Regions from separate parts of the Sodalis sp. RH19 genome, predicted to be linked through region 2. Evidence: riboswitches for the same ligand, from Rfam matches in the RefSeq annotation. Region 2 holds a riboswitch; each other region holds the start of a gene.
What was found. A riboswitch is a leader RNA that binds a small molecule or an ion and turns the genes downstream of it on or off. The one in region 2 is predicted to bind thiamine pyrophosphate.

Region 1 (9,707 bases), 1.8 Mb from region 2:
GCATAGGTGGCGCAGAGTTTGGCGGCCAGGCGCTGCTTATCCGGCGTGGCATAATGGCCGTTTACATCAAGTTGCAGATAAGGCATGGGCTCTCTCCTTCACAGTGAAACACGCGGGCAGGGGCAAACAGTGTAGCGCCGGATAGCTGCCAGGGCTATAATAGATGATGCTGATAATGTATATGCCATAGTGGGAGTTGCCATGCCGCGGGTATCAAGAGCCGAAACCGAACGCAACCGCGTCGCCATTGTAGACGCCTCGTCACGTTTGTTCCGTGAACAGGGCCTGCGCGTCAGCGTCGCCGATCTGATGGGCGCGGTGGGCTTGACGCATGGCGGGTTCTACGGGCATTTTGCGTCGAAGGATGAACTGGCCGCCATTGCCTGCGCCAAGGCCTTCGGGGATTCGGTTGAGCGCTGGCATGCGCGCATGGACGGAACCGGGGACCCCGCCGCGGCGCACGCCGCGCTGATTGAGGGATATCTCGCGCCGCAGAACCTGACGGCGGTGGCAACGGGGTGCCCGCTGGCCGCCTTGGCCACCGATGTCGCCCGTGAGCCGCAAGACAAGCCCGTGCGCCTGGCGTTTCTCCAGGGGCTGGAAAAACTGATTGCCCTGCTTGCCGATGGGCGGGAAGAGGGCGATGCCGGCGCTGCGCGGGAAGCCGCACTGGCTGAGATGGCCACCCTGGTCGGGGCGCTGGTACTGGCCCGGGCCACAAAAGGGCAGGCGCTCGCGGATGAGATTATGGCGAGCGCCAGGCGCCATCTGCTCGCCGGCGAAGCCCAAAACATACCGGCTTCTTCCTGATCACCGGCCGAAAACCGCCGTGCCGGTCAGGAAAAATAGCGTGGGTGGTCGAGATCGGCAATCAGTCCAGGCTGCTCCGGCCGCCAGCCCAGCTGTTCGCGGGTCTGCCGGCTCAGGGCCGGGCTGTTAAGCGCGGCGAAGTGCGCGAACCAACCGAAGTGTGCGGCGGCTTCACCGGCGGTCTTGGCGACGACCGGCAGGCCCAGGCGGCGGCCGATAACCTCGGCGATCGCGCGAAACGGCACCCCTTCTTCTGCGACGGCATGATAGCGGGCGCCCGCAGCGCCTTGTTCAAGCACCAGCCGGAACAAACGCGCCGCGTCGAGCCGGTGCACGGCGGGCCAAAGATTAAGGCCCTCGTCCACATACGCTGAAACGCCCCGTTCGCGCGCGATGCCGATCAGCAGCGGCACAAAGCCATGATCGCCCTCACCATGGACCGAAGGCGGCAGGCGTACCAGCGAGACGCGCACGCCCTGCGCCGCCAGCGCGGCCACCGCGTTATCCGAGGCGACCCGGGGTATCGCATCGGGGCCGGCCGCCGGGACATCGTCCTCGGTGGCGCTACGGCCGAGCGACATCAACCCGGTGGCGGAGGTGACCACCAGGGGGCGGCCGCTGCCGGAGACCGCGGCGCCGAGCGCCTCGATGGCGCGCCGGTCTATCGCGCAATTTTCCTTCATTTTGGTGAATTCGTGGATAAAGGCGGTATGAATGACGCCGTCGGACAGGGACGCCCCGGCGCGCAGGCTGTCCAGATCTTCCAGGCTGCCGCGATGCGCCTGGGCGCCGGCGGCGATAAGCGACCCGGCGGAGGCCTCCGAACGGGCGAGACCGAGCACCTGATGGCCGGCGGCGATCAGTTCCCTGACAATGGCGGAGCCGATAAACCCCGTAGCGCCGGTAACAAAGACACGCATGATAGCTTCTCCAGAGAGGTATGGGCGAAGAGCTACTATCGGCTTTCCGGCCGTATGGGTAAAGTAGTGACGTTATACGGGTATATCGACTAACAGGTTCGGCAATGACCCTGAACGGGCTTTCAGGGCCGCAATACGATGCGCGCGCCGTCGTTATCAGCGGCCCAGGCCCGCGCGACCTCCGCCAGCGGCATGGATTGCGCCGCGATGGCAAAACCGGCCTCCGGGGCCGCCGCCAGCACGCCCTGGATGGCCGCCAGCATGCGCGGAAACGGCACGCTGCCGATGCCGCTGCCCATCAACTGCAACGCGGACGACCGCAGCGCCGCCCCCGGCAGGGTGATATCGGCCCCGCTTAACGAGCCGATTTGCACAAAACGAATCGGCACGCCCTCAGGACCGGCCTTGGCGGCGGCTATAGCCAGCGTTTGCGCGCTAACCCCCCATAAATAATCCAGCACGATATCGACGCCCTGGCGAAATTCGTGCGTAAAGGCCTGCTCCTGGGCGTTCAAATCCTGGACCAGCGGAATCGTCACGTCGGCGCCAAGACGGCGGAGATCGCCGAACGATGCGGTCCGGCGTCCCGTCGCAATGATTTTCCCGGCGCCGAGATGCCGGGCAATCTGGATTGCCAGGCGGCCGGACGTGCCGGCGGCGCCGTTAATCAGCACCGTTTCACCCCCGCGCAGCCGGGCGCGTTCCACCAGGGCCGCCCATGACGACATGCCCGGTATGGCCATGGCGGCGGCGGAAACCTCGTCCAGGTCGTCCGGCAGGGCGATGCAATGGCCCGCGTCCACCAGGCATTGCTCGGCCATGGCGCCGTAAGGCTGCTCCGGCAACAGAAAATAGACGCGCCGGCCGTCTTGCGTGATGCCGGTGCCATCGATGCCGGGAATAAACGGCAGCGCGCTGTCGGCGCTGTAATGCGCGCCCGACGCGCGATTCCTGGTGATGTGGCTCAGCGACGACGCGCTGACGCGGATCAGGCTTTTGCCCGGCGCGGGCGCTGGTTCACTGAAGTCTCCGTAGACGGGGGGCTGGCCCGCCGTTGTTACGATCGCTGCTTTCATTCCGTTTCACCCCTGGGCGCGAATCCGGCCATCCCCGATGGCAACCGGGTTCAAATGGATAATATGTGTATTATGCACATACATGGCCGCCAGGAAAAGCCGCACGGAAGAATAAATCGTCACGGCAACAGACGCCCGCGCATCGTCCTGTAACCCCAAGACGGGGGCAGCGGCCACGAAAACGCGGCGCGGGCGCGCCTGGCTACTGCTGCCGTATCCTGCGGTGCATCAGATAATATTTGCCGTGCTCGGAAACACCGGATGAGATAATCGTCCAGCCGTGACGCAGATAGAATTGCTGCGCGCCCACATTCTCCTGCAGGCATTTAAGCGCCATGGTGCCGCGGCAGAGCGGATAGCACGCCGTCAGCAGCGCGGTGGCTACCCCGCGGCGCTGCCAGGCAGGATCGACAAACAAATTATGCAAAAAGCTGTCCGGCAGCCAAAGCGAGGCAAAACCGGCAATATGGCCCTGTATTTCGGCGACGATGATCTTTTCATCGAACGTGGCGCCGTCAAAATCCTCCAGCCGCCACTGCCGGTTATCAAGCCAGGTCCAGCCGGCCTTGCGTGCCGACAGATAGAGAGTACGCAGAAAAGGACGATCCGCTTCCCGGTAATCCCTGACAACCACATCCTCTTTTTTCATCTGAAACCTTAGTTAACTTATTGATTTGTTACCTTCTCAGTATCAAGTTTAACTTATAGATGGAATAAATAATATTGTGCTTATTATTTCCAGGCGGTATAGGATGCGGTGCCGGCGCGGTGCGGTCCGCCGGCAGGCGATCGCGATTATTATCCGGTCGCATCTAGCTGAAGCTTAAACTAGATTAATATAAACGCGGGATGCCGCTGAGGATAAACCGTCTTAAACACCGGTATGAGGGTAGCGCAAGCCCTGGGCGGCAGTCATTAGCGCCGCAATGATTGATAAAACTGTTAGAGGTTGCATCCATAGCCTGCCTCTTATATTATCCAAAATCCCACCGGTATTACATGTTGAAACTGCTCTTTATTACCCCTTATGGATAATAAATGATGAGTGTTAGTTAATATGGCAGGCATATTTTATGGAAAAACCCTTAGAGAATAATCAAGATTTCTTTATCCAAACGATGAAAATAGAAATCAAACTTTATCTTCAGCAGATATTCAAGAACGCCAACGCGTTCTGTTTTGCCTACTTTATGATGAATAAAAGCGATAACTTCCCAGCCTATATAATATCCGACTACCCCAGCGGCTGGCTGAATCAATACCGCAGTTACGGTTATCAAAAAATCGACCCGGTGATGCTCATCGCCTGCCGGAAATTCACCCCTTTTTTTTGGCCTGATAATCCGTCGATAATACAAGAGCATAGCTTTTTCAGGCTGTCAAAATATTACCGGCTTGACAGCGGCTACACTTTTACGTTGCATGATTGCGATAACAACCTGGCTACATTAAGCATCAGCAACCGCCAGGGAAAGGAGGACTTTTATCATTTTATTGAGCAAAACAAAGAAAGACTGCAGATGCTGCTGATTAGCACTCATGATAAGGTATTGAACTTTATGCAAAATACGTTGCCCAACGCCACGTCCCATGGCGAGAGATCACACGTCCAGGCGCTGTCTCCCCGGGAAAAAGAAGTATTATTCTGGGCCAGTGTCGGAAAAACCTATGGCGAGGTCGCGACCATCCTGGCAATACGCGAGGGAACGGTAAAATTTCATATCAGAAATATTATTGATAAGCTAGGCGTTACGAATGCAAAACATGCCATCAGCCGGGCCACGGAACTTAAATTATTTGGTTAACTATCCATTTATCATTTCGCGCAACGTGATCACAACCCTGTCCATCTGTGGGAGTTTTATTATGCTGTCGGCTTAAAATGGACAGCGTTGCCAATATATTTGCAATCATTTATATAGTGTTTAAGATGCAGGCGTTGCCGCGAGAAATTTGATGCTATCATTGCCCGGTGATTCTTCTGGCTGTTGAAGGTAGGCATGATTAGATTCTGTCTTTTTAATTTATTAGCTTTGTTTTCATTAACGGCATATTCCTCTGAGCATCTCCATAAAATAATTTTAATCGATCTCATGAATAATAAGCCAATGTTTTGTCATGCTGAGCCCCGTTGGCGCTTTTCCCCGCCGATAAAAGACGATCCCTGGCTGGCCGGGCGGTTAAGCGCGCTGGCCGAGGCGGGATTTGCCCGCCTGGAGGGGGCCGGGGACAGTGCGCAGTGGTGGTTGACGCCCACCGGTGCCACGGGTGCGCAATTCTGCGGGGACGTTTGTTACGGCCGGATGTTGGTCAGTCCCCAGCGGCCCTGCTCATAGCCTTATTATTAAGTCTGCTGATAATTGTGTTTATGAGATCGACGCCGGCGGAGGGACCAGGCTCCGCCGGCAAACTCACCATTGATCTTTTCTCCCGCCCGCCGGATAATCATGCCACTTGACTCGGGGTGTCCGCCGCTGTGCGCCGGACTGAGATTTTACCCGTATGACCTGATCTGGATAATGCCAGCGTAGGGAAGTCACGGCCTGTTGTCCCGCCGGGTCCGTCTTCCTCAGCGCCGGCTGGGAGCGCTATGATTACCGAACCTGCCGAACTGCCCGGCTTAGCCGCCGCGTCTTCCCTTACCCTGCTGCGCCAGCGCAAGCCATTAGTCCATTGTATGACCAATGACGTGGTACAGGCGTTTACCGCCAATGCGCTCCTGGCCGTCGGCGCCGCCCCGGCCATGGTGATCGAACCCCGTGAGGCGGTTCAGTTCGCCGCCATGGCCGATGCGCTGCTGGTGAATATCGGCACGCTGACCGCGCCGCGGGCCGAGGCGATGATGGCCGCCATTACGTCGGCCAATCAGGCCGGCACGCCATGGGTGCTGGATCCGGTGGCCGTGGGCGCATTAACCTTCCGTACTGAATTTGCCCGGGGCATATTGACGTTAAAACCCGCCGCCATTCGCGCCAATGCCTCGGAAATCCTGGCGCTGGCCGGGCAGCCGGCCCTGGGCCGCGGCGTGGACAGCGCCGACGACTCCCGCTACGCCCTGCCTTTTGCCCGCCAGCTGGCCGCGGACTATGGCACCCTGGTCGCGGTTACCGGCCGGGTGGATTTTATCACCGACGGCGATCGGGTCTGGTCCGTAACCGACGGCGACGCCATGATGACGCGCGTCACCGGTACCGGCTGCGCCTTATCGGCCGTGGCGGCGGCGTTTTGCGCCCTGCCGGGCGATCGGTTGCAGCATCTGGCCGCCGCCTGCAGGATCATGGCGCGGGCCGGGCGGTTAACCGCCCGGGACGCGGCGGGTCCGGGCAGCTTTGCCGTCGGCTTCCTCGACCGGCTGTACGGCCTGCAGGAGGAGGATATACAATGAAGCGCTGCCATAACCTGCTCAGTATCGCCGGCACCGATCCCAGCGGCGGCGCCGGTATCCAGGCTGATTTAAAAACCTTCTCGGCGCTTGGCGCCTATGGCGCCACGGTCATCACCGCGCTGGTGGCGCAAAATACCCGCGGCGTGCAGTCCATCTATCCTATCAGCGCTGAATTCGTCGCCGCCCAGCTGGATTCCGTGCTCGGTGACCTGCGTATCGACAGCGCTAAAATCGGCATGCTCGGGCAGGCGGACATCGTGCGGACGGTGGCGGCAAAACTGCGGCAATATCCCATACCCTATGTGGTGCTCGATACCGTGATGGTGGCGAAAAGCGGCGATTTCCTGCTGTCGCCGGATGCCGTGAGCGCCGTGCGGGATGTCTTATTGCCGCTGGCGTCCATCATCACCCCTAATTTGCCGGAAGCGGCGGCGCTGCTGGGCTGCCGCGCCGCCGCCAGCGAGGAGGAAATGCGCCGGCAGGGCCGGGAACTCCTGGCCTACGGCTGCCAGGCGGTGGTGATGAAGGGCGGCCACCTGCATGGCGACTCCAGTCCCGACTGGCTTATCACCGCCACGGACGAACGGCGTTTCGACGCCGTCAGGGTGAACACCCGGCATACCCATGGCACCGGTTGCACGCTCTCCGCCGCGCTGGCGGCCCTGCGTCCGCTGCATGACGACTGGGCGCAAACGCTCGCGGCGGCCAAAGCCTGGCTGCAGCAGGCGCTGCTGCATGCGGATGATCTACAGGTCGGGCAGGGGATCGGGCCGGTCCATCATTTCCACCAGTGGTGGTGACATTCCGGTGAGAATGCCCTGGGCAAAGTTAAGCAGCGAGCGGGCGTCGTGCAGATGCCGGGCGTCGAAGGCGTTGAGCAAATAACTGTTCTCGCCGCGGTGCGGGCGGATGCGCAATGACGGCAGGGGAGTGCCGCCCCGGTATTCCGGTACCGCCGTATAGATATACCCCGGCTGCATCTGGTTGTCTTCATCGCGCCATAATAATTGCAGCGCCGGATAAGGGCCGAGACAGCGGCCGATAAAGACATTCCCGGCCCAGAAACCTTCGTACTCGCCGTCTTTTTGCAGTCGTTTTTCGCTGAACACCGGCGCGTTGATCAAGCCTGATAGCTGGTCGGGCGTTAACGTCTGCAGCAGCTGATGCCACAGCGGATTGCCGTTTTCCAACTGCCAGCAGGCCATGCCGATATAGTCGTTAAGCGCCTGCCAGTCCTGCTCCAGCATGCGCTTGACCGGCTTATCGGTCATATTGCGAAACTGCATCAGCGGGCTGACCATATCGCCCAGCGTATTGTAGGTAATCAGCGTCATGGTGCGCGGATTGCGGCGCAGCGACAGCCAAAGGATTAATTTCGGGATGCGGAACTCAATGGATTGCACGCTGAGCCGGTACTGGTTCTCTTTGGTCAACACAAAACCGTTGGAGGTGCCGCGCTTTTCGCGGTAGTTATGGATAACCACCACGCTGTGGGACCCCATCCAGCCGGTAATATAATGTTCTTTGTCACTCTGGGTGACTTTCATATCCTCGACCATGCCGCACAGGCTTTTTTCCGTCAGCGTCTCCAGGGGATGGGCTTCCCCGGCGCTGTAGTAAAGCGTTTGCGGCGCGGGCAGGGCGGGTGAAAATGCTTGCATGATAACTTCCTGAAACAGCTACATAGCCTATAGATTACCCTAAGTTGTTATACAAATTCTTGCGCGTGTCGTCCCGGACTGTCGAAAATGTGCGTAAGATCAAATCACTGGCGGCGACATGGCCGGTTCCCCTAGGCCAGCAGCGGACAAAGGGGCGGCAGACGGCATGCCAGCGCCGCCGGCAAGATGGTAATCAGGAATTTTTTTCCCTTCAGCGGCTCACCGTCGAGGTTGAAGGTGACCTCATGCGGCGCCTCGATTTCAAGCCAGGGCAGAGAAGCGGCGATGACATGGGGGTTTTGCTCATCGCTGGTCAGGCTGTTGAGGAGGATCGGCAGCAGCGCCTCCGAGGCGAAAACGCGCAGCTGCAGCAGGCCGTCGTTGATCAGCGCGTCCGGGCAAAGCGCCTGCCCGCCGCCGGCCTGGCGGCCGTTGCCGATACCGATAACCAGCGCCTCGCCCGCCCAGTTAAAGCCCGGGCCGCGGATTGCGCAGCTGTCGGCTTTCAGGGTATCCATGCGCAGCAGGCCATGGATAAAATAGGATGCGCCGCCCAGGGCGGATTTCAGCTTGGCCGGCGTCTCGGCGGTGATGCGGGTGCCGAAGCCGCCGGTGGCCATATTGATGAAATAACGATCGTGATTAACCTGGGCGATGTCGATATCCACCGCCTTGCCGTTAATGGCCAGCATCAGCGCTTTATCCAGCTCCTGGGGAATGGCGCAGCTGAGGGCAAAATCGTTGGCGGTGCCCAGCGGCAGGATACCCAGGCAAGGGCGGCGCGCCGCCGGCAGCAGCGCCAGGGCGCTGGCGATTTCGTTAATGGTGCCATCGCCGCCGCCGGCGATGACCGTGTCCACCCGCAGGCGAACGGCTTCCTCGACGTAGCGCTGCGCGTCTCCATGCTCCCAGGTAACGCGCACGTGCAGCGGAAAACCGGCTTCGCGTTGCTGCTCCACCGCCAGTCTGAGCTCTTCGTTACCCGCGCTTTTGCCGTTCACGATAAGCAGTGAGGCGGGAGTGGTTGCCATGGCTGATTGCATCAATGCCTTTCCTTGAAGTAGGGGTTTTCATACAGAAATGATAATGCGTCATGAAGGGGCTTTTCGCCAAATAAAAAGCCAGCTCAAGGGAGGATGAGCTGGCGAAAGAGGTGGTTCCTGGTGAGGCTGGGTCATTGTTTTGCATTTTGATTCAGCAAGCGCATTATACGCTTTGCCCCCGGTACGTATTGTGACCCAATTCTAATTTCCGGATGACCAATGCTGAATTTCTCTGAACGATCAGCCCGCGGTGGTGTCCGCCGCCGCGACGCTGCCGTGCGGATTACGCGTGGTGGTGCCCGGCAGGTTTCGCAACAATATGGCGAAGCGCACGTCGATAGCCTCCGGGATCGGCAGGTAGACCCTATGGCCGTTGCCCGGCGCCACGTCGGCGTCGGCGCCTTTGCCGGTGACGATGCGTTCCAGGGTAAAGCTGATATTGCCTTGTGGGGTCATCAGTTCCACGCTGTCGCCGCGGGAGAATTTGTTTTTCACGTCCACTTCGGCCAGCCCGTCGCGCCGGGCGCCGGTAAATTCGCCGACGAACTGCTGGCGGTCTGAAACAGAATAACCGTAATCGTAATTCTGCTGATCCTCATGGACATGGCGGCGCAGGAAGCCTTCGGTATAACCCCGGTGCGCCAGGCCCTCAAGCGTTTTGAGCAGGGAGACGTCAAACGGCTTGCCGGCTACGGCGTCGTCAATCGCCCGGCGATAGACCTGGGCGGTGCGCGCGCAATAATAAAAAGATTTGGTGCGGCCTTCTATTTTCAGGGAATGCACGCCCATCGCCGTCAGGCGTTCCACGTGCG
Region 2 (9,707 bases):
CTGGTCGCTAAGCATTGCGCACCTCCCGGCCTTCGATTTTCCGCAATAACGTGGCGGTCGCCTGCCGCCAGTCGGCGGCCTTGGTGATGGCGCTGACCACCGCGATGCTGCCGACGCCGCAGCGCAGCACGTCGTCCACCCGATCGATACCAATACCGCCGATGGCCACGGTGGAGATGCCGGGCATGCCGGCCACCAGGCGTTTCAGTTCCGCCAGGCCCTGCGGCTGTGACGGCATGGCTTTGGTCTGGGTAGGGAAGATATGGCCGAGCGCGATATAGGATGGCTGTAGCGCCAAAGCGCGGGCCAGTTCGCTATCGTCGTGGGTGGAAAGACCGAGTCGCAATCCGGCGCGCTGGATGACGGCCAAATCCGCCGTAGCCAAATCCTCTTGTCCCAGGTGCACGCCATAGGCGCCGTGTTTAACCGCCAGCCGCCAATAATCGTTGATGAAAATCCGGGCGCGGTATTTCCGTCCCAGCAAAATCGCGGCCTCGATATCCGGTTCGACCCGGTCTTCCGGCTGGTCCTTGATGCGCAACTGCAGCGTGGCGACGCCGGCGTCCAGCAGCCGGACCAGCCATGCCAGCGAATCCACTACCGGATAGAGCCCGAGCCTGGGCTCGGTCGCCGCAAAGGGCGCGTCGGGCGCGATCATTTCGCCACCCCCGTATCCTCAGGCGCAAGATAGATTTCCCCGCCGCTGGCGCGAAACGCCGACGACATCTCCGCCATGCCGCTTTCCCGTACCTCAATCGCCTGGGCGGCGGCATAATCCCTGACCTCCTGGGAGATTTTCATCGAGCAGAATTTCGGACCGCACATGGAGCAAAAATGGGCTACTTTGCCGGATTCCTGCGGCAGCGTTTCATCGTGATAGGCGCGGGCGGTGGCCGGATCCAGGGCCAGATTAAACTGGTCCTCCCAACGGAATTCAAAGCGTGCCTTGGACATGGCGTTATCGCGTATTTGCGCCCCGGGATGGCCTTTGGCCAGATCGGCGGCGTGAGCGGCGATTTTATAGGTAATAAGCCCCTGCTTAACATCTTCTTTGTTCGGCAGGCCCAGATGCTCTTTCGGCGTGACGTAGCACAACATCGCACAGCCGAACCAGCCGATCAGCGCGGCGCCGATGCCGGAGGTAAAATGGTCGTAACCCGGCGCGATATCGGTGGTCAGCGGCCCCAGGGTATAAAACGGCGCTTCGTGGCAATGCTCCAGCTGTTCGGTCATGTTGCGCCGGATCATCTGCATGGGAACATGGCCAGGGCCTTCGATCATCACCTGCACGTCGTACTCCCAGGCAACTTTGGTCAATTCGCCCAGGGTATAGAGTTCGGCAAACTGCGCTTCGTCGTTGGCATCCTGGATGGAGCCGGGACGCAGGCCGTCCCCGAGGGATAATGAGACGTCGTAGTCGGCGCAAATCTGGCAAATATCGCGAAAATGCTCGTACAGGAAGCTTTCCTGGTGATGCGACAGGCACCATTTGGCCATAATGGATCCGCCGCGCGACACGATGCCGGTCAACCGTTTGGCGGTCATCGGCACGTAACGCAACAGCACGCCGGCATGGATGGTAAAATAGTCCACGCCCTGTTCCGCCTGCTCGAGCAAGGTGTCGCGAAAGCATTCCCAGGTCAGGTTTTCCGCCACGCCGTTGACTTTTTCCAGCGCCTGGTAGATGGGCACCGTGCCGATGGGCACCGGACTGTTGCGCAGGATCCACTCGCGGGTTTCATGGATATAGCGGCCGGTGGACAGGTCCATCACCGTATCCGCTCCCCAACGGGTCGCCCAGACCAGCTTCTCGACCTCTTCCTCAATGGATGAACTGACGGCCGAGTTGCCGATATTGGCGTTGACCTTGACCAGGAAATTGCGGCCGATAATCATCGGCTCCGACTCCGGATGGTTGATATTGGCGGGGATAATGGCACGACCGTCGGCCACTTCCCGGCGCACGAACTCCGGGGTAATATCCGGCGGCAAATGCGCGCCGAAGCTCTGGCCGGGATGCTGTTGCAGCAATACGTCGCCGCGGATGCGTTCGCGGCCCATATTTTCCCGCAGGGCGATAAACTCCATTTCCGGCGTAATGACGCCGGCGCGGGCATAATGCAATTGCGTGACGCGCCGGCCGGATTTGGCGCGCCGCGGCGTATGGCTGGGGGCGAAACGAACCTCATCCAGGCCCTCGTCGGCCCGGCGTTCGCCGGTATAACGCGAGCTTAGGCTGTTCAACGCCTCGCTGTCCCCGCGCTGCTCAATCCAGCCCGAACGCAGGCGGTGAAGGCCGGCGCGCACGTCTATCTCTGTCGCCGGATCGCCATAGGGTCCGGCGGTGTCGTATACCGGCACCGGCTCGTTTTCTTCGTAGCGCGGCGTTTTGCCGTTGCCGCCGATAAGCGTGGGGCTAAGCGCGATCTCCCGCATCGGCACCCGGATGTCGGCGCTGTTGCCCTGGAGATAAATACGCCGGGAGTTGGGGAAGGCTTCGCCTTTCAGACGATGGATGAATTCCTGCGCCTGGGCGCGCTGCTCACGGCGGGAAGGGGTGGTTTTGGATAACGACATAGCAATTCCTCACAATAAACGGGAAAATTGCTTGTCAGGAGCGCTACGGGAGTAATGAGGCCGGGCTTTGAATTTAGCAAAATAGACTATAAATCAAAGCGTTGCTTTACTCTTGTTCCCTTCGCAGGTATTAACCCGATCAGGTTCCGCGGATCCCGAATTAACGGTCTCAGCCTGGCGTAATGTACGCGCTAGGCACTCCGACAAGATATAGCGGCCCGTGAAGGACCGGTTACGACTTACTGCTTACCGCAAAATTACGCCAGACGCGATACGTCCGGATTATTGGCGGCCGGCACCGAGGCCAGGTAGTCCGCTTTATATTCCAGCGCCTGCTGGATCAGTTTGTCCTCCAGGGCAAAACGCGTGGCCAGGGCCTCGCCCACGCCGGAAAGCGCCTGTTGGAACTCCATACAGTTATCATGATCGATGGCCGTTTCCAATTGGCTATCATAAAATGCCATGATTTGTTTGGTATTTTCCTGCAACGCCGGATACAACTGGGTACTGATGATTCTTTTGCTGCTGCTGGTATCGTCCGCGTCCTGAACGATACGATCGTAGATATGGAAATGGCCGGCGGAAAGGTAGTCCACCAGTTTATGGCAAAAGTCGTCCAGCGCGTTTTCGTCCAGGGGAGTATGCTTTTCTTTATTGGGCTTAAGACCGATGAGATGGTAATACGCAATGAGCAACTTCCTGCGGGCCAGTATCCACTGATCGATCAGTTCGTTACTGCCGCCAACGCGTTGAGCCAGAATGTCCAGCTGGTTTAGCATGATTGACTCCGATGTAATAAAGTAACGCTGCGTTACTCATCAATTAAAGCTAATTTCTAGCTTGCCAGTGAATAAGAGGTAGTGCAACTAAAATGGAACAAGAACTCAACGGTAGCGAAAATGGCTGGTGGATCGTCAGCCAGGACAGCAAATTGTGGTTACCCAAGGGGGAACTGCCATTTGGAACGGCATCGGCCTGGTCACTTCAAGGATTGACAGCGACGCTTATCGGCGAATGGGAGGGGTCGCCCGCCTGGCTGGTACGCCACGCCATGCCCCGGGATATGGGCTCGGTGCGCCAGATCATCGATAGCGACCCAGGCTTGTTCCAACTGGCGGGCCGGGGCGTGCAACTGGCGGAGTTTTATCGTTCCCATCGCTATTGCGGCTACTGCGGCCATGAGATGCGCGTCAGTAACCGGGAATGGGCCTGCCTGTGCGATCATTGCCATGAACGGTATTATCCGCAAATCGCGCCCTGTATTATCGTGGCGATCCGCCGCGGCGACGATATCCTGCTGGCCCAGCATACCCGCCATCGCGGCGGCATTTACACGGTGCTGGCCGGTTTTGCCGAGGTGGGGGAAACCCTGGAGCAGACCGTGGCCCGCGAGGTCATGGAGGAGACGCGGATTAAGGTGAAAAACGTCCGTTATGTCACCTCGCAGCCCTGGCCTTTCCCGCATTCGCTGATGATGGCGTTTATGGCGGAGTACGCCGGCGGCGAAATCACCCCCGATCATAATGAAATCCTTGATGCCGGCTGGTACCGTTATGACGCGCTGCCCCTGCTGCCGCCGCCCGGCACCGTGGCCAGGCGCTTAATTGAGGACACGGTCGCGCTCTGCCGCGCCGATCGGGAAAATGACGGCCCGCATGCTACACTCCATTCATAACTGCAAGGGAATCCTGTATGCATGAACTGAAGAACGACCGCTATCTGCGCGCCCTGCTGCGCCAGCCTGTTGACGTCACGCCCGTATGGATGATGCGCCAGGCCGGGCGTTATCTGCCGGAATATAAAGCCACCCGCGCCGAGGCCGGTGATTTTATGTCACTGTGCAGGAATGCCGAACTGGCCTGTGAAGTGACCTTGCAGCCGTTGCGTCGTTTTCCGCTTGATGCCGCGATCCTGTTTTCGGATATCCTGACGGTTCCCGACGCCATGGGACTGGAATTGTATTTTGAACAGGGGGAGGGGCCGTGCTTTGCCCGTCCGATTACCTGTAAAGCCGACGTGGAGCAGTTGCCGATACCGGATCCGGAGGTGGAGCTGGGGTATGTGATGGACGCCGTACGCACCATCCGGCGCAACCTGCGCGGAGAAGTGCCGCTGATTGGCTTCTCCGGCAGTCCCTGGACCCTGGCCACCTATATGGTTGAAGGCGGCACCAGCAAAGTCTTCACTAAAATCAAACAAATGATGTACGCCGAGCCGCAGACGCTGCATTTATTGCTCGATAAGCTGGCGGCGAGCGTAACGCTGTACCTGAACGCCCAGATTCGCGCCGGGGCGCAGTCGGTGATGATCTTTGATACCTGGGGCGGCGTGCTGACCGGCAGCGGCTATCTTGAGTTTTCCCTTGATTACATGCAAAAAATCATCGACGGCCTGCAGCGGGAGCATGAAGGCCGCCGGGTGCCGGTAACGCTGTTTACCAAAGGCGGAGGCCAATGGCTTGAAGCCATGGCGCAAACCGGTTGCGATGCGCTGGGCCTGGACTGGAGCACCGATATTCAGGCGGCGCGCCGTCGCGTGGGCGATAAGGTCGCGCTGCAGGGCAATATGGATCCTTCGGTGTTGTACGCGCCGCCGGCGCGTATTGAACAGGAAGTGGAGTCCATTCTGGCCGGTTTCGGCCGGGGTGAGGGGCATGTCTGCAATCTGGGGCACGGTATCCATCAGGACGTGCCGCCGGCACATGCGGGCATTTTTGTTGAGGCGGTGCATCGCCTGTCGCGCCCCTATCATCTGTAAAGACTGGTGAAAAAGGTGGAAAAAACATGGATATAACAGCATTGCGCGCCGAGCAGGTCGCCACCGCCAGTAGGGTCATACGCCATGACGATTTCGCTTTTTCCACGCCCGCGATAATCGCCGGCGCCGATGTGGGGTTCGAACAGGGGGGCGACGTTACCCGCGCGGCTATCGCGCTGCTGCGTTTTCCGTCGCTGGAGCTTATCGAATACCGCATTGCCCGTGTAACGACCACCATGCCTTATATTCCGGGTTTTTTGTCGTTTCGCGAGTATCCCGCCCTGCTGGCCGCCTGGGAACAGCTGAATCAGCGGCCGGATTTGCTGTTCGTCGATGGCCATGGTATTTCCCACCCGCGCCGTCTGGGCGTCGCCAGCCATTTTGGCCTGTTGGTCGACCAGCCGACTATCGGCGTGGCTAAGCGCCGGCTGTGCGGCCGGTTTGAGCCCTTGAGCGATGAGGCGGGCGCCAGGGCGCCGCTGATGGATAAAGGCGAACAGCTTGCCTGGGTATGGCGCAGCAAGATCCGCTGCAATCCTTTATTCATCTCCACCGGCCATCGCGTCGGCATGGACACTGCCCTGTATTGGGTACAACAATGCATGCGCGGCTACCGCTTGCCGGAGCCTACCCGCTGGGCGGATGCGGTGGCCTCTAATCGCACCGCGTTTAAACAGTGGGAGCAGGGGCGCGGCGAACCGGACTTTTTCGACCTGGAATAGGGTAACCGGCTAATTTCAGGTACACTGCGACGCAGATTAAGAGTAATGGAATAGCGCGATGTTACGTAACCCGATACATTTACGTCTGGAAAAGCAGGAAGCCTGGCAGCACGTCATTTTTATGGCGTCGCTGTGTGAACGGATGTACCCCAATTATCAACTGTTCTGCGTACAGACCGGCTTTGGCGACCCTGCCGTCTACCGGCGTATTCTCGACCTGGTTTGGGAGACACAGGTTGTTAAAGATGCTAAGGTCAATTTTGATTTACAATTGGAAAAGCTGGAAGAATGCATTCCCGCAGCGGATGATTACGATTTTTACGGCGTTTATCCGGCGATTGATGCCTGTGTGGCCCTGAGTGAATTATTGCACTCGCGGCTGAGCGGTGAAACGCTGGAGCATGCCGTCACCGTCAGCGAAACCTCTATCCGCACCGTGGCCATGCTGGAAATGACCCATGCGGAGCGGGAAATGACCGAAGAGGAGCTGAATGCCCTGCCCTCGATTGAAGAGGAATGGGACATTCAGTGGGAAATTTTTCGCCTGTTAGCTGATTGTGAAAACCGCGACGTAGAATTGATCAAAGGGCTGCGCGCAGACCTGCGCGAAGCCGGAATTAGCAATATTGGAATAATTTTACAGCAATAAGGCAATAAAACGTGATTTAAGACCTGTTTTGCCATGTCTTAATACTTCACATCTGCACCCCGTCTGGTCTACATTTGGGGGGGCATAAAAAAAGTGGCTATCGGTGCGTGTTTGCAGGAGAGTGCCGTATTCCGGCTTATCCGTCGTACTCGATGCTTAGCAAGCGATAAACACACTGTAAGGATAACATATGAACAAGACTCAACTGATTGATGTAATTGCTGATAAGGCCGATCTTTCGAAGGCGCAGGCGAAGTCGGCTCTGGAATCCACTTTGGCAGCAATTACCGAGTCTCTTAAAGAGGGTGATGCAGTACAATTGGTTGGTTTCGGTACTTTCAAAATTAATCATCGCAACGAACGCACTGGCCGTAATCCTCAGACCGGTAAAGAAATCAAAATCGCCGCGGCCAATGTTCCGGCATTTGTTTCTGGCAAGGCTCTGAAAGACGCTGTTAAGTAACCACCGTGTGTTGGTGAAAAGATTAAGCATAGGGGCAACCGTGCCCCTTTTGTTTTTGCGCCGGTGCGGTTGGCTCGGGCTGCTGGCCTGTCTCCTCACGGCATGCGGTTCGCATTCCAAGGCGCCGCCTGCGTTCACCGCCAGCGGTTATGTCGCCGATCGGGGCGCCATGCGTTTATGGCGTAAAGACGACGCGGCACAGCAAACGGTCAATATCGTCAGCGTCTACAGCCCCTATCAGGGCGAAAATACCATCATTACCCGCTATCAATTCCTCCATGACGACGTGCGCCAGATTAACTGGACGCAAAACGGCGCACATCCGCAAACCGTGCAAATCCGCTTTGACGATCAGGGTAATCCCAGCTATATGCAGCGTCAGCGCGATGGGCTGCGTGAAAAACTCAGTGATGACGAACTGGCGTTGTATCAGTTTGAAGCCAGGCGATTGCTGGATGTCAGCAGCACGCTACGTGCCGGACAGGTAAAGCTGATGCAGGGGATATGGCGCGACGGCGTGATAACCACCTGCGACGGCAAGACGGCGCGGCCTGATTTTGACCAGCGCTCGGCCTCGTGGATTGCGGCGCGCGCCCAACATTCCACCGGACAACTGGGCATCGCCTGGCTGGAGGCACCGGAAGGGACGCAGCTATTACTGGTCGCCAATGAAGACTTCTGCCACTGGCAACCTAAAAAAAGCGAGTTGTAGTCACCCGCCTGCAAGCCAACATCGACAGGGCGCCGCGCATTGCCCAACGTCATGAATGCGCGACACCAGATGATGACAGGATTATTGCTCGCGTTGGATCGCGCGATAGCCGATATCCGACCGGCAGAAACTGTCCTGCCAGCGAATAGACTTCGCCGCGCGATAGGCCCTGGCCTGAGCATCCGCCACCGTTTCGCCCAGCGCGGTAACGCACAAAACCCGCCCTCCCTGCGTCAGTACCTTACCGTCCGCCAGACAGGTGCCGGCATGAAAGACTTTTTCGCCTGCTGTCTCAGCCGTCGGCAGGCCGCTGATTTCGTCCCCGGTGCGGTAATCCCCCGGATAGCCGCCGGCGGCCAGGACCACACCCAGGGCCGGTCGTTCATCCCATAACGAGCTTTCCCGATCCAGATGCCCTTCGGTGGCCGCCAGGCACAGCGCCACCAGATCGGAACGCATGCGCAGCATGATGGGCTGGGTTTCCGGATCGCCGAAGCGGCAGTTAAATTCAATCACCTTTGGCTGTCCATCGGCGTTGATCATCAGTCCGGCATATAAAAAGCCGGTATAGATATTCCCTTCCGACGCCATGCCGCGCACCGTCGGCCAGATAACCTGATCCATAACACGCTGGTGGATTTCATCCGTAACCACCGGGGCGGGGGAATATGCCCCCATGCCGCCCGTGTTGGGACCGGTATCGCCGTCGCCGACCCGTTTATGGTCCTGGCTGGTGGCCATCGGCACGACATGATCGCCGTCCACCATCACGATAAAGCTGGCTTCCTCGCCTTCCAGGAATTCCTCCACCACGATGCGGTGCCCGGCATCGCCGAAGGCGTTACCGGCCAGCATATCCTCAATGGCCGCTTCCGCTTGCGCAAGCGTCATAGCCACGATCACGCCTTTGCCGGCGGCCAGGCCGTCCGCTTTGATAACAATGGGCGCGCCTTTGCTGCGCACGTAGGCCAGCGCCTGGTCGATATCGGTAAAGTTACCGTATTCCGCGCTGGGAATATGGTGGCGGGCCAGGAAATCCTTGGTAAACGCCTTCGAGCCTTCCAACTGCGCCGCCGCTTTGGTCGGGCCGAATACCGGCAGGCCGGCTGAGCGGAACGCATCCACCACGCCCATCACCAGAGGCGCTTCGGGGCCGACGATGGTCAGGCCGATGGCGTGGCTTTGGGCGAAGGCAACCAGCGCCGGGATATCGGTCGGGCCGATGTCGACGTTTTCAAGCGCCGGTTCGAGGGCGGTGCCGGCATTGCCGGGCGCCACGTAGACTTTATCCGCCAGCGGCGATTGGGCGGCTTTCCAGGCCAGGGCATGCTCGCGGCCGCCGTTCCCGATAATTAAGATATTCATTGGTCGCTCCTGGGCTTAGTGGCGGAAATGACGCATATCGGTAAAGATCATGGCGATGCCATGTTCGTTGGCCGCGGCAATGACTTCGTCATCGCGAATGGAACCGCCGGGTTGGATCACGCAGCTGATGCCGACCGCCGCCGCCGCGTCAATTCCGTCGCGAAACGGGAAAAACGCATCGGAGGCCATGGCCGAGCCGCGCACGTCCAGCCCTTCGTCCGCCGCCTTGATGCCGGCGATTTTCGCCGAATAAACGCGGCTCATCTGGCCCGCCCCGATACCAATGGTCATGTTATCGCGGGCATAAACGATGGCGTTGGATTTAACGAATTTAGCCACTTTCCAGCAAAAAAGCGCGTCGCGCAGCTCGCTTGCGGTCGGCCGGCGTTCGGTGACGATGCGCAGATCCGCCTCGCCGACCATGCCTAAGTCGCGATCCTGTACCAACAGGCCGCCGTTAAC
Region 3 (9,707 bases), 790 kb from region 2:
TCAGTCCGGCCATGGCGGCGGCGGCGGCGGTTACCGGTCATTTTGCCGACATTCGCGAATTGAATTAAGGAGACAGTTTTATGGCAAAATTTACCCAACATACCGGGCTGGTGGCGCCGTTGGATGCCGCTAACGTGGATACCGACGCCATTATTCCGAAACAGTTTTTACAAAAGGTCACCCGCACCGGTTTCGGCCAGCATCTGTTTAATGACTGGCGTTTTCTCGACGACGCCGGCAAGGTGCCCAATCCCGACTTTGTACTGAATAAACCGCGCTATCGCGGCGCCAGCATTTTACTGGCGCGGGAAAACTTCGGCTGCGGCTCGTCGCGTGAACATGCGCCTTGGGCGTTGGCCGATTACGGCTTTCAGGCGATCATCGCGCCAAGCTTTGCCGATATTTTTTACGGCAACAGCTTTAACAGCCAACTGCTGCCCATTACGTTGTCGCCGCAGCAGGTGGATGAACTGTTCCTCCTGGTCGCGGCCAATGAAGGCATCACCTTCACGGTGGATTTGGAACACCAGCGGGTCATTGCCGGCGAGAAGAGCTATCCGTTCGAGATCGATGCGTTCCGCAAGCATTGCATGATCAACGGGCTGGACAGTATCGGACTGACGTTGCAGCATGAAGGCGCGATTGCGGATTATGAGGCGAGCCAGCCGGCGTTTTTGCACTAAGTGTCGATTGCTGGCGACGGCGTGGGTACGCTGGGAGCAGGTTTCTCTTGCCGCTAGCAGCGGCGTTCCCTGTTGCCTGGTGCAGGCAAGCGACAAGAGGGATGCTAGCCCATCCCTCTTGACTCCCGGGCTTCCGGCAGATCGTGCGCCGCTGCGCGGTCCCTGGCGTCACAATATCCCGGTACAACGTCAAAACCAACGTCTGTAATTAAAAAGTCTTTATTTGAACGCCGGGAATTTGTACGCCGGTAACTTAAATGCCTGGAATGTGAACGCCGGTGATAAGGGGAGCGGCCCTTTGGCCGGCATTGAGCGCGCTGACGGAGCCGGTTCCACCGGCACGAGCCGCTGGACGCGGCGAGAGGCCCGTTCGCGCCGGGAGCGCATACGGGCCGGTGCGAAAAGGTGGATCCGGCGCAGGAAGGTACCGCTTGCGGCGCGCGATCTGCCGGGAGCGCGGGGTCAAGGGGATGGCGCGACTGCCATCCCTTGTCGCTTGCCAGCGCCCGGCTCAACATATAAAACCAAACTTACGGCAAGCGAAAATACCGCAGGACTTTTATATCACCCCCCGCCACGAGACATCACATCCACTCCCGGTATTCCTGCTCGGACAGTGAATCCGTATGCCATTGGGTTACCTGTAACAACAGCGCCATGCGCTGTCCGCTGCGGCCCCTGTCGGGACGGATCACGCCGCGCCCGCAGATGGCGATAAAATAATGCTGATAAAACCGGCGCAAATTGGCTATTTTCATCGTTACAATCCCTATTCTGCCCTTTCGACACGACCAGTATCGGCTTAAGATACCGGAAGAAAAACAGATGACTTTTTAAGGAGTGTTCCTCTTTTATGTCCTCGCCACGCCTGCAGCAACAATTTATCCGCCTGTGGCAAAGCTGCCAGGGCAAGACACAGGAAACCACCCTGAACGAACTGGCGCAGGCGCTGAGCTGTACGCGCCGGCATGTGCGTACGCTGCTGAAAACCATGCAGGAAATGGGCTGGCTGCAGTGGCAGGCGACAGCCGGGCGCGGCAAGCGCTCGCAGCTGACCTTTCACTATACCGGCCTGGCGTTGCAACAGCAGCGGGCGGAGGATCTGCTGGAGCAGGATCGCATCGAGCAGTTGGTCCAACTGGTGGGCGATAAGGACAGGGTACGCCAGATGCTGCTTTCCCATCTGGGCCGCAGCTTCCGCCAGGGCAAGCACATATTGCGGGTACTGTATTATCGCCCGCTGCTGAACCTGCTGCCCGGCAGTCCTTTGCGGCGTTCTGAGAACCACATCGTGCGGCAGATTTTCAGCGGCCTGACCAAAATAAATGAGGAAAATGGGGAACTGGAAGCGGACCTCGCCCATCATTGGCAGCAAATTTCGCCGTTGTTATGGCGCTTTTACCTGCGTCCGGCGATCCATTTTCATCATGGGCGGGAACTGACGCCGCAGGATGTGTGCAGCTCGCTGCTGCGCCTGCGGGGAAATCCGCTGTTTTGCCATATAAAAGCCGTCTCGTCCGCCATCCCCAATACCGTTGATGTCGCCCTGACCGCCGCGGACGACTGGCTGCCCTGGCTATTGGGCAGCGTGCCGGCCATGATTTTGCCGCAGGAATGGGAGACGATGCCGGACTTCGTCCGCCGTCCCGTCGGCACCGGACCCTATGCGGTGATCGACAACCGGGAAAGCTTATTGAAGATTCGCGCCTTTGATGATTATTTCGGCTATCGCGCACTGATTGATGAAGTGAATATCTGGATCTTGCCGGAACTCACCGCCGAGCTGAGCTATTCCGGCGTCCAGCTCCAGGCGGATAACAGCACCCCGGGTCAATTGGAAACCCGGCTGGAGGAAGGCTGCTATTTCCTGCTGTTTGATGCCCGTTCGCCGCTGATGCAAAACGATGATACCCGCCGCTGGCTGAGTGAAAATATCGATCCCATCGCCATGCTGACCGAGGCGGGATCGGTCTACCAGCATTACTGGTCGCCGGCCTACGGTATCCTGCCGCGCTGGCGCCATAGCCGGGTCGCGCAACCGCGGCCAAGGCCCGCGGAGCTGCGCAGCATCACCCTGACGGTTTATCGCGCCCATTCGGAATTCGATGATCTTTGCCGCGCGCTCGGTGCGGTGCTGGCCCGGCAGGACATCGCGCTGGTGATCAATACCGTGGATTATGCCGCCTGGCATAACGGTGAGGCCGAGAGCGATTTATGGCTCGGCAGCGCTAATTTTTACCTGCCGCTGGATTATTCCCTGTTCGCCAGCTTTTACGAGATGCCGCTGATGCATCATTGCCTGCCGGCCGACCTTAGCGACGCGCTGGAGAAATGGCGCGGCAAGGGCCTGTCCATGGCGCAATGGTGCCAATCGCTTATCACCGGCCATCGCCTGCACCCGCTGTTCCATCATTGGCTGATTCTACAGGGCCAGCGCAGCATGCGCGGGGTCAGGATGAATACGCTGGGATGGTTTGATTTCAAATCCGCCTGGTTCGCCCCGCCGGACCCGCAAGACACATAAGACACGTAAGACAGGCTGTTAAGCCAGGGATAAAACCATTACACTTGCATTTGTTCTCAACGGGGTGCGAAGCGTCCGGCATAGCGTTAGCCGGCGCGCAAGCTGAGAGTATACCCGTCGAACCTGATCCGGCTAATACCGGCGAAGGGATTTGAGAGTGCGTCCCGCTGCCGCCTCAAACGCCTTTGCCGCCTTTTTTTTCCAGGAGCGCAAAGTGTTGAAAAAATGGTTACCCTGCCTGCTATTGCTCGCCGCCGCCCCGGCGTTGGCAAAACCCGTCCTGACGGTTTATACCTATGATTCCTTTGCCTCCGAATGGGGCCCGGGGCCGGCGATAAAAACCGCCTTTGAAAAAGACTGTGGCTGCGAGCTGAAATATGTCGTGCAGGAAGATGGCGTCGCCCTGCTCAACCGTCTGCGCATCGAAGGCAAGAACAGCGACGCGGATGTGGTGCTGGGCCTGGATAACAACCTGCTTAAGCCCGCGCAGGATACGCATCTCTTTACGGCGCATAACGTCGACACCGCTCATCTGACCTTGCCGCAGGCGTGGCATGATCCCACCTTCCTGCCTTTTGATTACGGGTATTTTGCGTTTGTCTATGACAAGAACAAGCTGAAAAATCCGCCCAAAAGCCTGCATGAACTGATAGACGGGCCGCAGGCGCTGAAAATCATTTACGAAGATTCGCGCACCAGTACCCCGGGACTGGGCTTATTGCTCTGGGTGCAGCAGGTATATGGCGATAAAGCGCCCCAGGCCTGGCAACGGCTGGCGAAAAAAACCGTTACCGTGCCCAAGGGCTGGAGCGAAGCCTATGGCTTATTCCTGAAAGGAGAAGCGGACATGGTGCTCAGCTATACCACGTCGCCGGCCTATCATATCAACGAGGAAAAGAAGGATAACTATGCGGCGGCGACCTTCAGCGAAGGCCACTATCTCCAGGTCGAGGTGGCCGGACAATTAGCCGCCAGTAAAAATCCGCAGCTGGCGCAGCAGTTTATGCGTTTTGTCGTTTCCCCGGCTTTCCAGCAGACCATTCCCACCGGCAACTGGATGTATCCGGTGATCAAAACCGCGCTGCCGGCCGGCTTTGACGTATTGCCGGCCAAGACGTTGAATTTCAGCGCGGATGACGTGGCGGCCAAACGCGGCGCGTGGACCCAGGATTGGTTGCGTTCCGTCAGCCAATGATGCCTGGCCGATGATACCGCGCTGGTTATGGCCGGGACTGCTGGCCGCGCTGATGCTTACGGCCGTGGCCCTGACGGCGGTCGGCGCCTTGTGGCTGAACGCGCCGACGCTCCAATGGCGCGACGTGCTGTCGGACAGCTATCTGTGGCATGTCCTGCGTTTTACCTTTTGGCAGGCGCTGCTGTCGGCGCTGCTATCGGTGCTGCCCGCCGTTTTTTTGGCGCGGGCGCTTTACCGCCGGCGGTTTCCGGGACGCCTGCTGTTGCTGCGCTTTTGCGCCATGACGCTGGTGCTGCCGGTGCTGGTGGCCGTGTTCGGCATCCTGAGCGTGTATGGTCGCCACGGCTGGCTGGCGCAGCTATGCCTCTGGCTGCATATTCCCTACGGTTTTTCACCCTACGGCCTGCGGGGGATCCTGCTGGCCCATGTATTTTTTAACCTGCCGTTGGCCACCCGCCTGTTGTTGCAGGCGCTGGAAGGCATTCCGGTGGAGCAGCGCCAGCTGGCCGCGCAGCTGGACATGGCGGGCTGGCATTTCTTCCGCATTCTTGAGTGGCCTTATCTGCGCCGTCAACTGCTGCCTGCGGCGGCGCTGATATTTATGCTGTGTTTCGCCAGTTTTGCCACGGTGCTGTCGCTGGGCGGCGGACCGCGGGCGACCACCATTGAGCTGGCGATTTACCAGGCCTTAAGCTATGACTACGATCCCGGCCGCGCGGCGCTGCTGGCCCTGGTGCAAATGATCTGTTGCCTGGGGCTGGTCTTGTCCAGCCAACGGCTGACCCGCGCGTTTCCCGTCGGCGCGACGCATTTTTCCCAGTGGCGCAATCCCGGCGATAATCTGGCGCGCCGTTTGACCGACGCGCTGGTTATTGTCCTGGCGCTGGTGCTGCTGGCGCCGCCCCTGCTGGCCGTGGTGGCCGGCGGTGTCAATACGGGCATGGCGCGGGTCCTGTCGCAGCCGGCGCTGTGGTCGGCATTGCTGACGTCGCTGCGCATTGCCCTGGGCGCGGGCCTGCTGTGCGTGGTGCTAACGCTGATGCTGCTATGGAGCAGCCGCGAGCTGAGGCTGCGTCAACGTCCCTGGTCCGCGCAACTGCTCGATCTTAGCGGCATGCTGATCCTGGCGATGCCGGGCATTGTGCTGGCCACCGGTTTCTTCCTGATCGCCACCCATACCCTGGGATTGCCCCGCTCCCCCTATGCATTGGTCATACTGACCAATGCGCTGATGGCCATTCCCTACGCCCTGAAAATTCTGGAAACGCCGATGCTGGACCTGGCGGAAAGGTATAATCGTTTATGCCTGTCCCTGGATATGCGCGGCCTGACGCGGCTACATTGGGTGGAATGGCGCGCGCTGCGCCAGCCGATTGGCCGCGCCATGGCGTTCGCCTCTATCCTGTCGCTGGGTGATTTTGGCGTGGTAGCGTTGTTCGGCAATGAACATTTCCGGACCCTGCCGCTCTATCTTTACCAGCAAATCGGCGCTTATCGCAGCGAGGACGGGGCCGTTACCGCGCTGTTCCTATTGGCGCTGTGCTTTTTATTATTTACGCTAATCGAGAAACTCACGGGGCTGCATGATAAAACTGGATAAAGCGACCTATCTTTACCAACATTTGCCGATGCGTTTTGACCTGCGGCTGGCGGCGGGAGAAAAGGTCGCCGTCCTGGGCCCCAGCGGTGCCGGCAAAAGCACCCTGCTCAACCTGATAGCCGGTTTTCTGCCCCTGCACAGCGGCAGCCTGTGGTTAAACGGCCAGGATCACAGTGCCACCCCGCCCGCCCGGCGCCCCGTCTCCATGCTGTTCCAGGAGCATAACCTGTTCGCTCACCTGACGGTGGCGGAAAACATCGGCCTTGGGCTGCATCCGGGGCTGGCGTTGACTCCGGCGCAACGGGAAGCGTTAAATGCGGTGGCGGCACAGGTAGGGCTGGAGAAACTGCTGGACCGCCTGCCGGGGCAACTGTCCGGCGGGCAACGGCAGCGGGCGGCCCTGGCGCGTTGTCTGGTGCGCGACCGCCCCATCCTGCTGCTTGATGAGCCGTTTTCCGCGCTCGACCCCGCCTTGCGTGTCGATATGCTGCAACGGGTGGACGACGTGTGCGCCAGCCGCGGCCTGACCCTGTTAATGGTATCGCACAACCTGGATGACGCCGTGCGCATCGCGCCGCGCACCCTGCTGATTGTCGATGGCCGCATTTATTACGACGGCCCGACCGCGCGCCTGGCGAGCGGCGAAGCCGGCGAAGCCGCCGTCCTGGGTATTGCGCCGCACGCGCCGGACCCGCGCCCGCGGTTGGCCGGAGAGGATTAACATCACCGATGCCCGGCGCCGCATAATGACGCGATGGCTTCGCGTGCTGGAATAAGATCGCGGCAAATAGCCAAAAATAGCATTCTTGAGCCGATTCACATTATGCCAAATAAATTGTTACTATTATGAGATGGAATTAAATGTCGCCTGGAAATGCCACAGAGCATCCATTGGTAAGGGCTTATTGTTGCACCCCAGTGGTTACAGGCATCGGCAGTAATAGCATTTTAATTATGTTGTACTAATGAACGTATTTGTAAACAGCTTATCGTCAATGCTGGGGAAACTCATAAATAAAATAATCAAGATACGGCAGAAAAGCGTCATGCGTTTTCGCATGCCGCCTGGCAATGCCCGCAATTTACGAGTAGTGATTTTTATCGCCAGCGTTTCAGCCCGCCTATAAGGGAGTTGGGATGCTGGCCTTTCACGCCAAAAAGCCGCCATCCGGCCCCATCCCGGTATCACCCCACTGAATACCCCGCGCACAACATCATGATTATATTGTCAAACATATTACACCACCCCCCATTACGTTTTACAACCACTGCTGTTACGTCCCTCCGCGGCGGAAGAAAAACCGGCCTGCGCTTTTGCTGGTCGCCGTTTTTTCGCCACACATAAGCTTTTTTTTATTATTATCCATGTTTTTTTCTTTGAATTTAATGAAAAATAAGAAATTACGTATAAATAGCATTTTAAAGTTAAGATAATTTAACATTAGAATAAATATTGACTTGCTTCACACTATTATTTGAGAATGTTGTTTGATTTATTGCAATTAGAGTTTATATTAAATAAAAATCATATATAAAAATCACTTATTAAACATCCACTTCGATTATTGTATATTGAGTACAATCTGCATTAAGTTTTAAAGAATCTTATTTAACACAGCTGAATTTAACTTTACGCGACAGTAGGTCATGCACCCTGCGCAAGAAGGGACAATAGTGACTGTCATCTTTTTCTCATTAAAAATTTATGCAAACCATTAATTTAAACATCAGGAGAAACTGAATCACCGCGGCAGCAATGCCTTTGTGCAAATTTTACTTCTTATCAGACCAAACATCATAAATGACGGGATGAATCGTCAACCGTCAAATACGATTTTATTATCGGGGGTTAACTATAATGAGTGACAAAATTCTTAAAAAAATTGACTTCTTTGCCCAGCAGGGCGTCAAATACACTAACATCGTGTTTCAACTTAAACGAAACAATGCCGGCGCGTATTACTTTTCAGAAGCGCAAAAAATTGAGCACGAGCTCAAATTTAACTTTGAAACCATGGGAGTTTCCCCTTTATTTGACATATCCGGCAGTCCCCGTGATGATGCGGCCAAAGAAATGAATAAAACATTTGGCTTGGATCGCTATTTCAAAATCAAATTTTTTAATGAGAATGTCAACGCTGTTGAATATATTAATGAAATACTTCACGCCATTGCGCTATTCAGCTCAGTCGAGACGGTTTATCCCACTACCGAACCCGTATCGCTACGGGGCGCAAGAAGTTATAACGCTCTTCACACCGAGCAACCCACCCTTGATGATGAGCCAAAAACGCTTAACGGCGTCGAAAATTATAACTTCGTCCCTTTACAATATTATCTTTGGCCTGCCCGGCATTGTTTCAATAGCTTCAGGCTCGGCGGTGTCGACGGCACCGCCGGTCTAAGTTACGCCGGGGGCAGGGGCGAAAATGTCACCATCATTACCAACGAGCCTGATGCCTGGTTCACCGGTCATATTAACCTTCCTCCGGAGCGCGCTATTGTCGAAGGCGCCGTCACCGTCGGCTGCGACAATACCGCGTCCGTGGGTGTGATGGCGGGGCTGGAGCTGGGGTATGGCATTATGGGGATCGCCAGCCGGGCGAAGGTGGGTTATGCCGCCCGGGGCCTGCAATATCTCTATAACCTTTATCACCGTCTTAAGGCGGGAGACGTTATCCAAATAGGTATGCAGCATCAAGGAGGAAATAGATCTTATTATAATCAGGAATGTTATCTTCCGGTCGAATTTGAACCTGCCTGGTTTGATATGATCTCCGCGTTAACATCCAAAGGTATCCACGTTATTGAGGCGGCGGGGAATGGCGCGATTAATTTAGACCATCCGATACTTAACGGCAAATTCAATCGTCATCAAAGGGATTCAGGCGCTATTATTGTCGGAGCCCTCGACCCAAGGACGGGACTAAGGGCCGCCTACAGTAATTTTGGTTCGCGCATAGACAGTTCGAGCTGGGGTGATTTTGTGGTAACGACCTCATACGGTTATGCCACGCTGCTCAATAAAACCAATGCCTGGTACATCAATAATTTTTCCGGCAATTCGCCGGCCAATCCCATCGTGGCGGGTGTGGCGGCATGCCTGTCAAGTATTGCCATCGCCAATAAAAAAAACCTTACCGCCCCGCAGTTCCGTGAATTACTCACCAGTACCGGAACGGTGCTGGCGGAGAATTTTTCCTCGATTATAGGAACGCAGCCGGATTTAGGTAAGGCGATATATACCTTATTCTCCAAATACTGAAGCCGTCGGTCACACCCTGACCACTTTCCAGAATTGAGCCGCGTAGATCGGCATCAGCGGATGCTGGATAAGCGCAACCAGCGCCGCCGCCATCGCCAGGAGGCAAAGGGGGGCCAGCCAGCGCAATCGCGACAGCGGCAGCCAGCGGGTGAGGCGATCGGCCTGGCGTTTATCGGTTCGCAACCAGCGCCATCCAAGCCAGCCGGCCAGCCAGCCCAACAGGGCCACGCCTAACAGCAGGCCACGGAATTGCCCGGAGTGCTGTCCGTCTGGGATATTAATAGCCACCCCGGCCAGGATGCCGGGCATAAAATACGCAGGTGGCCAGGTGAGGCAGCCGATAACATTGGGCAAGGCGAATTTCAGGGGCGGCAGGTCCAGCATCCCGGCCACCATCGGCACCAACGGCCGGGTAGGGCCGATAAACCGGCCGGCCAGGA

Region 1: another riboswitch for thiamine pyrophosphate. It lies ahead of thiM (hydroxyethylthiazole kinase); the one in region 2 lies ahead of thiC (phosphomethylpyrimidine synthase ThiC).
Region 3: another riboswitch for thiamine pyrophosphate. It lies ahead of thiB (thiamine ABC transporter substrate binding subunit); the one in region 2 lies ahead of thiC (phosphomethylpyrimidine synthase ThiC).

The regions. Positions count from the first base shown of each region.
Region 1 is NZ_CP178734.1:348,478-358,184, forward strand. It holds gene ACL2XF_RS01630 (hypothetical protein) at 1-86, opposite strand, end outside; gene ACL2XF_RS01635 (TetR/AcrR family transcriptional regulator) at 202-810, shown strand; gene ACL2XF_RS01640 (SDR family oxidoreductase) at 837-1,730, opposite strand; gene ACL2XF_RS01645 (quinone oxidoreductase family protein) at 1,853-2,806, opposite strand; gene ACL2XF_RS01650 (N-acetyltransferase family protein) at 3,009-3,455, opposite strand; gene ACL2XF_RS01655 (helix-turn-helix transcriptional regulator) at 3,880-4,611, shown strand; TPP riboswitch at 5,257-5,357, shown strand; gene thiM (hydroxyethylthiazole kinase) at 5,397-6,191, shown strand; gene thiD (bifunctional hydroxymethylpyrimidine kinase/phosphomethylpyrimidine kinase) at 6,188-6,991, shown strand; gene ACL2XF_RS01670 (hypothetical protein) at 6,938-7,852, opposite strand; gene yegS (lipid kinase YegS) at 7,984-8,883, opposite strand; gene yegQ (tRNA 5-hydroxyuridine modification protein YegQ) at 9,136-9,707, opposite strand, start outside.
Region 2 is NZ_CP178734.1:4,320,897-4,330,603, reverse strand. It holds gene ACL2XF_RS19495 (HesA/MoeB/ThiF family protein) at 1-15, opposite strand, end outside; gene thiE (thiamine phosphate synthase) at 8-658, opposite strand; gene thiC (phosphomethylpyrimidine synthase ThiC) at 655-2,577, opposite strand; TPP riboswitch at 2,677-2,790, opposite strand; gene rsd (sigma D regulator) at 2,835-3,356, opposite strand; gene nudC (NAD(+) diphosphatase) at 3,449-4,252, shown strand; gene hemE (uroporphyrinogen decarboxylase) at 4,270-5,334, shown strand; gene nfi (deoxyribonuclease V) at 5,361-6,056, shown strand; gene ACL2XF_RS19460 (YjaG family protein) at 6,115-6,705, shown strand; gene hupA (nucleoid-associated protein HU-alpha) at 6,896-7,168, shown strand; gene ACL2XF_RS19450 (DUF1481 domain-containing protein) at 7,209-7,880, shown strand; gene purD (phosphoribosylamine--glycine ligase) at 7,962-9,245, opposite strand; gene purH (bifunctional phosphoribosylaminoimidazolecarboxamide formyltransferase/IMP cyclohydrolase) at 9,261-9,707, opposite strand, start outside.
Region 3 is NZ_CP178734.1:3,529,275-3,538,981, forward strand. It holds gene leuC (3-isopropylmalate dehydratase large subunit) at 1-68, shown strand, start outside; gene leuD (3-isopropylmalate dehydratase small subunit) at 81-683, shown strand; gene sgrT (glucose uptake inhibitor SgrT) at 1,268-1,441, opposite strand; gene sgrR (HTH-type transcriptional regulator SgrR) at 1,537-3,207, shown strand; TPP riboswitch at 3,258-3,375, shown strand; gene thiB (thiamine ABC transporter substrate binding subunit) at 3,422-4,402, shown strand; gene thiP (thiamine/thiamine pyrophosphate ABC transporter permease ThiP) at 4,413-6,002, shown strand; gene thiQ (thiamine ABC transporter ATP-binding protein ThiQ) at 5,986-6,723, shown strand; gene ACL2XF_RS16040 (S8 family serine peptidase) at 7,861-9,267, shown strand; gene ACL2XF_RS16045 (DedA family protein) at 9,277-9,707, opposite strand, start outside.